3 regions of the Oceanobacillus aidingensis genome follow, and region 1 is predicted to be linked to each of the others. Evidence: riboswitches for the same ligand, from Rfam matches in the RefSeq annotation. Region 1 holds a riboswitch; each other region holds the start of a gene.
What was found. A riboswitch is a leader RNA that binds a small molecule or an ion and turns the genes downstream of it on or off. The one in region 1 is predicted to bind S-adenosylmethionine.
Positions count from the first base shown of each region.

Region 2: another riboswitch for S-adenosylmethionine. It lies ahead of ACFO3P_RS16190 (5-methyltetrahydropteroyltriglutamate--homocysteine S-methyltransferase); the one in region 1 lies ahead of ACFO3P_RS22815 (methionine biosynthesis PLP-dependent protein).
Region 3: another riboswitch for S-adenosylmethionine. It lies ahead of ACFO3P_RS13590 (methionine ABC transporter ATP-binding protein); the one in region 1 lies ahead of ACFO3P_RS22815 (methionine biosynthesis PLP-dependent protein).

Region 1 is NZ_JBHSFT010000050.1:373,803-377,068, forward strand. Features, by position in the region: gene spx (transcriptional regulator Spx) at 1-387, shown strand, start outside; gene ACFO3P_RS22815 (methionine biosynthesis PLP-dependent protein) at 558-1,664, opposite strand; SAM riboswitch class I at 1,814-1,918, opposite strand; gene ACFO3P_RS22820 (hypothetical protein) at 2,228-3,130, shown strand.
Region 2 is NZ_JBHSFT010000044.1:27,049-30,314, reverse strand. Features, by position in the region: gene ACFO3P_RS16200 (Fic family protein) at 1-104, shown strand, start outside; gene ACFO3P_RS16195 (hypothetical protein) at 392-865, shown strand; SAM riboswitch class I at 980-1,082, shown strand; gene ACFO3P_RS16190 (5-methyltetrahydropteroyltriglutamate--homocysteine S-methyltransferase) at 1,179-2,294, shown strand; gene ACFO3P_RS16185 (GNAT family N-acetyltransferase) at 2,804-3,266, shown strand, end outside.
Region 3 is NZ_JBHSFT010000020.1:88,963-92,228, forward strand. Features, by position in the region: gene ACFO3P_RS13585 (methionine ABC transporter permease) at 1-464, opposite strand, end outside; gene ACFO3P_RS13590 (methionine ABC transporter ATP-binding protein) at 457-1,479, opposite strand; SAM riboswitch class I at 1,608-1,707, opposite strand; gene ACFO3P_RS13595 (thioredoxin family protein) at 1,848-2,168, opposite strand; gene ACFO3P_RS13600 (toprim domain-containing protein) at 2,313-2,678, opposite strand; gene gcvH (glycine cleavage system protein GcvH) at 2,893-3,266, opposite strand, start outside.

The DNA.
Region 1 (3,266 bases):
GTATCTTGCTCATCTACAAGAAAAGCGAGACAATGGTTTCGCAAAAATGGAATTGCTTATAAGGAACGAAATATTTTACATCAACCATTGACAATTGACGAACTAAAGAATATTTTACAAATGACTGTGGAAGGCACGGATGAGATACTTTCAACCCGTTCTAAAATTTTTAAAGAATTGAATTTGAATGTAGAGGATTTGTCTCTGCAAACTTTATTGAAATTAATTCACAAATACCCAAGACTGCTGAAAAGTCCAATTTTGGTGGATGAAAAAAGATTCCAAGTTGGGTACCATGAGGAAGATATTCGTCAATTCTTACCTCGTAAAACGAGACAGCTGCAATGGTTACAATGGAAAGTGGATTTAGGTTTAATAAAAGGGTAACGAACCTTAAATGAACCTTAAATTATGGAAGCATACGATGAAATGGCTGTATGCTTCCATATGTTGAATGTTGAGCAAATTAAATAATATGTAAGGAAGAATATAATTTCATCTTTACTCTAAAAAAGAGGCAGCTTTAAAATGAGCTGCCTCTTTTTTGGGGTATTGTTTTAAATTTTACTGACAACCTGCAGCGCCTGCTCAATATCTGCTATTAAATCCTCCGCATCTTCAATTCCTACAGAGAAACGAAGAAGGTCATCACCGATTCCTCTGTTATCTCTTTCTTCCTCCGGCATATCGGCATGTGTTTGTGTTGTAGGATAGGTAATAAAGCTTTCTACACCGCCCAGACTTTCGGCAAATACAATTAAGTTGAGGTTAGCTAAGAAAGAACGCACCTGGTCGGCATCTTCTAAACAAAATGAAAGCATGCCGCCTTTATTTGGATAATAAACCTGTCCAATTGACGAGTGGTCTCGCAGGTAAGCAGCAATTTTTTGTGCGTTTTCCTCGTGACGCTGCATACGCAATGCAAGTGTTTTTAACCCGCGGACAAGCAGCCAGCTGTCTGAAGCAGATAATGTTGCTCCTGACGCATTATGCATTTCAAATAATTTTTCGGAAAGGTCAGGACTTTTGGTTACGACCAGACCGGCTAAAACATCATTATGGCCGCCGATATATTTTGTCGCACTATGCACTACAATATCCGCACCAAGCGTAATTGGCTGCTGGAGATAAGGTGTTAAAAAAGTATTATCAACAATAAGCAGCAGGTTATGCTTTTTAGCCAGCTCCGCATACTTTTCAATATCCACCTCCTGAAGTAACGGGTTCGTCGGTGTTTCTAAAAAGATAGCCTTTGTATTTTCGTTAATACATCGTTCTGTTTCCGTGATATTTTGACAGACATCATAGGTCACGGAAATATTATAAGCTTTTTCAAAATGATTAAAAATACGGTAAGTTCCTCCGTAGATATCTTTTGTCGCGATAAGGTGATCGCCCATACGAAACAGGGAGGAGAGAACTAATTGAATAGCTGCCATTCCTGAGCTGCAGGCGAAAGCAGCATCTCCTTCTTCCAGCTTTGCGAAACCTTCCTCTAAAACAGATCTGGTCGGATTCTTGGTACGCGTATAATCATAACCTGTGGAATGGCCAATTCCCTGGTGCTGATAAGCTGTTGACATGTAAATAGGCGGATTTATAGCCCCTGTCCGTTCGTCCGTTTTATTACCTAACTGTACTAATGCTGTTTCTATTTTTCTCATTTTTCTTCAGCCTCCTCAATCCAGAAACATGAATTCGCTTATCTTTCGCGAATATGCTGTTTTCTTATGATTTTCCCATGTGAAATCAATAAAAAACCCTTCTTATTCCAGAGATTAGATAAGAAGGGTATGATATCGTGATGATACATATCTTATCTTTAAAGGGGAGTTCCCTTCTGGAATTAGCACCTTGCTAGAAGCAGCTGGTTGCTGAGACATCGTCGGGCCAGTCCCTCCGTCTCTCTGGATAAGAATTGGAATTTTATTAAATTATAATTACGTTAACTTTACAAGAGCGAGGAAAAAAAATCAAGTCTTGATTTTTTTTAAAATGAAAAAGCCGGCAACACTGGCTTAGAGGCTGTGTATAGAAAGAAGAAGCTTGAAAAAAACGAAAAGTATTTGAAAAGGACTCCGATGACGATTACAATGGTAGTGTAGTGAACGTATTGTTGAATGGTTATAAAATGGACAATTACTCTGAATGAGTTGGATATGTCTGATAATAAAAAGGGTGAAATAATAAATATCCGAATGAAACTATTTAAAAAGGAAGAAGATATATGCGCAAAAAAAAGCTATTATGGGTAAACATTTCTATGTTAGCAGGTTGTATTATCATCATTGGCATGGGGATTTATAAGGATAACCGCTCTGTAGAATATTCAATGGAAGTGAGTACAGAAGACGGAACTGGACAAACTGGAGAAAGCGTAGAGATTTTTACAACCTCCTGGAATAATCGGTTATTAGGAGACAATGAACAAATTTATCAAACAGCTAATTTAGATTATCGCAACATACTTCAGCAGGAAGACAATGAAATAGAAGTGCAGGAAGAGCGTACTGTGACTCAAGGTACCGAAACAGAGGAAGAAATATACACAAATCCAGAAACAGAGGTGCAGGAAGAAGATTATATAGCTTCTGAGGAAGCATCATCTAATCAAATAACAAATGATGAGCCAGCTGACAGTGAACAAAGCAGTAACGCTTCAAATAAGGAAAACGCAGCTGGTGAAAATAATGAGAATACAGAAAGCCGAGAATCAGAATCGAATAATACGCAACGTTCCACAGCTTCTGTACATCAGAATCAATCTGAAAAAAATAGCCGCTTTTCTGATTCCAATAATTCTGGAGCTGAAACTGAGGCGCCCGGCACAAATGACAGGAATGAAGAGAATTCAGAGAAAGAAGATTCAAAAGATAAATCGGATCAACCGCCGAAACAGCCGGAAGAGGAAGAAAATGGCAACGATGATAATGCAAACAACAAGGAACCCGATTCTGAAGATGTAGAGAGTGAAGAGCCGGAATCAGAGGAAGGAAATCCCGAAGAAGAAGAAAATAATGGAGAGCATGAGACTGAAGAAGAGGGAGAAAACTCAGACTCAGAAACAGATAAAGGTTCTGAAGAGCACAAAGGTTCTGAGGTCGATACTGCATCCATCTATGCTGATTAAATTACGAAAGAAAGCAGCTGTTTCATAATTAAATTAATAAGGTAAAATAAAACTGCGAATTTGCTGTAGCCTGGCGAATTTGCAGTTTTTTAATATTAAAATCTCAACTTTCGCACCTATTAATAAGCATATATAT
Region 2 (3,266 bases), on a different contig from region 1:
ATATTTCTGGAACAGAAGGGGATTATGAACCCTTTCTATTGTTTATAGCCGAGCGAGAGGTGAAAACGTTAGAAAATTATTTAGCTTTTTTAAAAGATTTATAAATAGAACCTTCATTTAGTAGAAGTTTATCGGCACATAGGATGTGATAGGATGGAATTAAATCAAAAAGAAGATGAATTTGCTACGAAAACTACAGCTCAAAATTTGGGGAGCGAATGGCTCTAAACTAACTGAGCGATAAAAAAGTTGTTACTGTCGTTTCAGAAACATGAAAATTTAGGGAAATCTTCAGTTGATATTGTAGTACAGTGAGTTAAAAGAATATATATTCATTAGGATGTAATAGTCCCTTATAATATAGGTATAGACAAGGAGGATTCAATGAATTTTGAATAATAAAAAAATGGATTTTTCTACCCTTGTTGCCAATTTGCTTACTGTTGGTCTAGTAATGGGTAGTATCGCAGTTATTGTAGCCATTCCTATTTTAATAACATATGGTTTATCTAATATTTTAGCAGGCTGGAATCTTATCGAAATACATTTTTTTGATAGTATTTTTATTAATTTTCTTTACTTCGGAGGATTGCTTTTTCTGTCTTACGTGGTGGGGATGCTGTTTGATTTGTTATATATGCTAATCCTTAAAGCAGCGAAAATGAAACAGACAAAGAAAGTAATGCTTTGGAGTTATGTCGTTCAATGGTTGCTTAGTGTTAGTTTTTATAAAATATGTATTGAGCCCCTATTTACGAGGGTTAGTGTATCATGGGAAGGAGCAGCTATTTTATTTTTTTGCTTGTATTTTTCTGCTTTTGTGATCAGTGAAGATTATAAAATTTTTTCCGATAAAAAAAGGTAACGCAATTTTGATTTAAAATCGATCGCAGAAAGATTCCTATATTTTGGGATTCTCCTTGACGAATTCATTGCTTCCATGTAAAGTAAACTGTAATTATTCGTATAATTCCATATATTCTTATCGAGAAAGGTGGAGGGACTGGCCCGCTGAAGCCTTAGCAGCAGACGTTGATTTGTACTGTGCTAATTCCAGAAGCATTTTTGCTTGAAGATAAGAAGAGATTTTATCATATCGAACCTCTTCTATTTTCGGAAGGGGTTTTTTTTAATGGAATATAGAATGAATATAGGAGACAAAGAGGAAGGGGTATTCGATGGCGATATCAGCAGAGACAAAAAATACACGGGCTCCATTCAGAGCAGATCATGTAGGGAGTTTTCTTCGTCCCAAGCGTTTAAAAGAAGCGCGTGCCCAGAGGGCAAAAGGAGAAATCAGTGCAGAACAATTGCGTCAATTGGAAGATGAGGAAATTATCAAACTGGTAGAACAGCAGAAAAAAGCAGGTCTTCAATCGGTGACAGATGGGGAGTTTCGCCGTGCCTGGTGGCATTTTGATTTTCTGGAAGGCTTCGATGGCGTGGAAGGCTATACCGCGGAGCAAGGCTTGCAATTCACTGGTGTGGAAACGAAAAAACGAGGCATTAAGGTAACCGGTAAAATTGGTTTTAGTAATCATTATATGATTGAGCATTATAAATTCCTGCATGGTATTGCCGGGGATGCGGTTGCAAAATTTGCGATTCCGAGTCCGAACATGCTCTTTTTCCGGGCGGATTTTGAAGAAGGAATTTATGAAAATGATGAAGCCATTATTGATGACCTGGTTGCTGCTTATCAAGGGGTGATTCAGGCATTATACGATGAAGGCTGCCGCTACTTACAGTTGGATGATACGTCCTGGGCAACCTTTTTCTCAGAGAAGGGCAGAAATTCGTTGCTTGAAAAAGGAAGAAATCCAGAGAAAACAGCTGAATTATGTGCGAGAGCAATCAATGAATCGATTGCGAACAGACCGGATGATATGCTGGTAACAATGCATATTTGCCGGGGGAATTTCCAATCTACCTATATGTCAAGCGGCGGTTACGAGGCGGTGTCAGAAACGATTTTTGGCGGTTTACAGGTGGATGGTCTTTTCCTGGAGTTTGATGATGACCGCTCGGGCGGATTTGAACCTTTACGCCATGTGAACCGTGATGATTTATTCATTGTGCTGGGTCTTATCACGTCTAAGTTCAGCGAGCTGGAAGATCCGGAGGCTGTTAAAGCAAGAATTACAGAAGCGGCGGGCTATGTACCGTTGAATCAGCTTTGCCTGAGTCCTCAATGCGGGTTTGCTTCCACAGAGGAAGGGAATTTATTGAGTGAGAAACAGCAATGGGAAAAAATCCGGCATGTTGTGCGAATTGCTGAAGATGTCTGGAAATAAGAGTGATGAGCAAGGGAGATTTGGAGAGGTGAGCTTTCCAAATCTCCTTTTTGTCGAACTTTTTTGAATACGTACTATGAATCATTTAGAGAAGATTGTTTTGAATGAAAATACTTTTGAGCTAATAAACCAGTATTGAAAACGGAAGCTAAGGTGATGAACAAAAATAAATTTGCCATTATGTCACTGATTTGATAAGTAAAATTAAAAAGTAAGTAAGTGTTTATGATGAATAATATTGAAACAACTGACGAAAGGATGAATTGATTTTTAAACGATTTGAACAAAAAAACGCTCCTCTCTTTGTCAACCTAATTTAAATCAAGGTTAACATACGGGCGTGAAAAATTAAATATAAATTCCAAAAAAATTCAAACAAAGAAAGAAATCATTATAATTTTTTGATATATTAGTAATAACAATAAGAATATTCAGCTGTTTTATCATGGTAAATAAAAGAATTTATACGAATGATAGTACATCGTTTCAAATAAAAGGGAGAATGTAGAATGGAAATTCGCAGTTTACAAAGTTCGGATTATGATGTCCTGATTCCGCAGATAAACGACTGGTGGGGCGGGCGTGATATGGCAGGAATGCTGCCTAAATTATTTTTTCAACATTTTAAGAATACCAGCTTTATCGCAGAAGAAGATGACGAGATAATAGGTTTTTTAATTGGATTTTTATCTCAAGATCAGTCAGATGAAGCATATATTCATTTTGTCGGTGTACACCCGGATTACAGGAAGAAAGACATTGGAAAAACACTTTATGAGAAATTTTTCACCAAAGTTAAAATGGCTGATCGGAAAATCATCCGCTCCATCACTTCTCCCGTAAATAAAACATCGATTGCGTTTCATCAAAAAATGGGCTTTGTGATCGAGCGAGGAGACAAAACAGTAGATGGTGCAGCAGTAAAAGCAAATTATGATGGGTTTGGCAATGATCGCGTTCTGTTTAAGAAAG
Region 3 (3,266 bases), on a different contig from region 1:
AGCCCCGATACAAGTGCAGGCTTGGACTCCGGAAGCAGCACCTTAAAAATAATCGTACTTGCTTTAGCTCCCATTGCTTTTGCAGCTTCTACAACTCCTTTGTCTACTTCTTTCAATGCAATCTCCACTAATCTTGCATAGAAAGGTGCAGATCCGAGGATTAAAGCCGGCAGTGCAGCATTAGGACCGCGCAATGTCCCTACTACAAAATCGGTGAAAGGAAATAACAGCAGGATTAATATAATAAACGGAACGGCACGAAATACATTGACAAATGTTGCAACAACAAAATTAATCAATCGATTTTCCCAAAAGTTCCCTTTCGACGTTAAAAATAACAGCAGCCCTAAAAGTAAGCCAATAATGGCTGTGCCGACTAAAGCTATAATGGTCATGTAAAGTGTTTCTTGAGAAGCTTCTACTAAATCTTCTATCGTAACGTTTGGAAATAATTCCTCAAGCATGCTGAATTACCTCCAATTCAATAACATCCTGTTCCTCCAGGTACTGCATTGCCTCTTTCAGCTGATTTCCAATCAGCTGAACAATCAATGTCCCATAGCTCCCGACCTGTGTCTGGGTGATTTTCCCCTGCAAAATATTAACATGGATATCAAAATTCTTCACAAGCTGGCTGATTACGGTCTGATTTGCACTTTCTCCTAAAAACTGAATCCGTAATAACGCGCCCTCTTGATATCTTTCCTTCAACTCTGTCATGTCTTCCTCTTCCTCATCCGGACCAGTCAGCTGTTCAACAAACTTCTGCGTTACCGGCTGCTTTGGTCTGGTAAATACATCGAGAACCGTTCCTTCTTCTACCACTTTCCCTTGTTCCATCACAGCAACCCGATTACAAATTTTGCGGATAACATGCATTTCATGGGTAATCAAAATAATGGTTAGACCCAGCTTTTCATTAATATCCTGCAATAAACGCAGGATTTGATTCGTTGTTTCCGGATCAAGTGCGGAGGTCGCTTCATCACAAAGCAGGACTTTCGGTGAATTCGCCAATGCTCTTGCAATTCCGACCCGCTGCTTTTGTCCGCCGCTTAACTGTGCCGGATAGGCATTTTCCTTTCCTGCCAAGCCTACTAATTCAATCAATTCCAGCACCCGCTTTTTCCGGTCGCTTTTCTCCACACCGGAAATCTCAAGCGGAAATTCTATATTTTCAGCGACTGTCCGGGACCAGAGCAGATTAAAATGCTGGAATATCATTCCAATATCCTGCCTGGCGATACGCAAATCCTTTTTCGATAAGGAGGTAATAACCTGATCACCGATTTTTATCGTACCTGTCGTCGGTTCTTCCAGCCTGTTAATCAAGCGGACAAAAGTACTTTTCCCTGCCCCGCTGTATCCGATGACGCCATAGATATCTCCATCTGCTACGTTAAGATTTAAATTATCAACAGCGACAATATCTTTTTTTTCTAAAGAGAATATTTTCTTCAATCCTTCAATGGATATCACTTTATTTCACTCCTATATGTGTACAAACCTATTTTATTGTGTACGATTTACTTTTCTCTTCATTGAAAAAGCGTCTTTCTGCAAGAGAACAGAAAGACGCTTTATTATACACAATATCGTCCATTGCTCCCTTATCTTTACAGTTTCCTGCAGGAATTGGCACCTTTTCAATGATTGAAGGTTGCCGCGGTTTCAATGGGCCAGTCCCTCCACCGCTCTTGATAAGAGTTTGCCTATTTTTAAATGAAGTGCCATTATAGTAGCATGCCATTTGTGCCTTGTCAATCACAATCCCTAGCCATTCACTCAGGTTTCTGTGGAATCTGCTGCTTCTCGTATATTGAACCGTCCTCTTGTACAGAAAAAACTTAGTTGTTTATTGCTGTGAATAATTCCGGTTTGTATTTCATCAAATACTGATAAATATTTGCTGTCGATTGAAACGTGTACACTTTCTCAATCATTTTACCGTTTTCCATAAATGCAAGACATGGCACGCTTTCGACTTGATGAGACTGCATAAAATCAGGGTGCATGGACGCGTTCATCTCCGTAAATATATCAGTTTTATGCAGTCTTTCTATTTTTTCAAGCATAGCGCGGGCTACCGTACATGTCCCGCAAAATGGTGTATAAATATATAGTATGAATCGTTGATGATTCTTTTCTTCTCCACTAAACTGTTTCAAGTTCATTCCCCTCAATCTTTTTCTTCCCATAAAATAATATATGCTGAGTGAAAGGATTACACTGATTGCGTATAAAACGACTTCGCATCTTTCCTTATTTATTTCCTCGGCGAATAGAATCCATTCTTATTTTAACGTTTTACGTTACCATTTTGCAAGGTAATTGAGATTGATTCCAATGCGTTTTCCTGCCAGAATACTTGCCAACATTCTTTTTGGGGTGGCGGCAACCTCACGAAATTCACTGCTTACATAAATATGCTCTGCGTGCGGCAGTTCCCTGGCTAGCTGTTTTCGGAGTTTCATTCCCGAATCATCCTCGTCCACCAGAATAAATACATCTGTATCGTCCAAATGATAATATTCCAACAGCTCTTCAAATTTTTCTACACCGATGGTTCCATTTGTACAAACAATGGTGATGGTATTGTCGTCAAGAATTTTTTCTAGATGCTTTTTATCAGATAACCCTTCAACGATTATGACTTTGTTGTAATCATCTTCCATCATCGTTTTGCACTCCTTATCGAAGTGATTAGGTAAACATCTTTTTTAACCTAATCCTATCCTATGCTTTTTCTATATTATATGAAAAGAAAAGAGCTAACTATACACGAATGTGGAAAAGTCAGCTCTTTTTCACCTATTTTTAGAGCCTTTTTTGAAAATTCAGGAGCAGCGCCTGTATTTTCTCTTTCTCTAAAATAGGTGTAATGTAATTTTATTATCCTTCGATAAATTCCTGGTATGCTTTCGAATCTAATAATTCCTCTAAATCTGCTTCATTCTCAAGTTCAATAACAATCATCCATGCTTTTTCATGCGGTGATTCATTCACAAGCTCTGGGCTGTCTTCCAGTTCTTCATTTACTTCTACCACTTTTCCGCTGACTGGAGCATACAGCTCGGATACCGTTTTAACAGATTCCACACTTCCAAATGGCTCTTCCAGCTCTAAAGAATCGCCGACTTCCGGTAATTCTACGAAAACAATATCGCCAAGCTCATCCTGTGCAAAGTCTGTAATTCCTATACGAACTTTTCCATCTTCTTTTTTTACCCATTCATGTTCTTTTGAATATAAATAATCATTTGGCA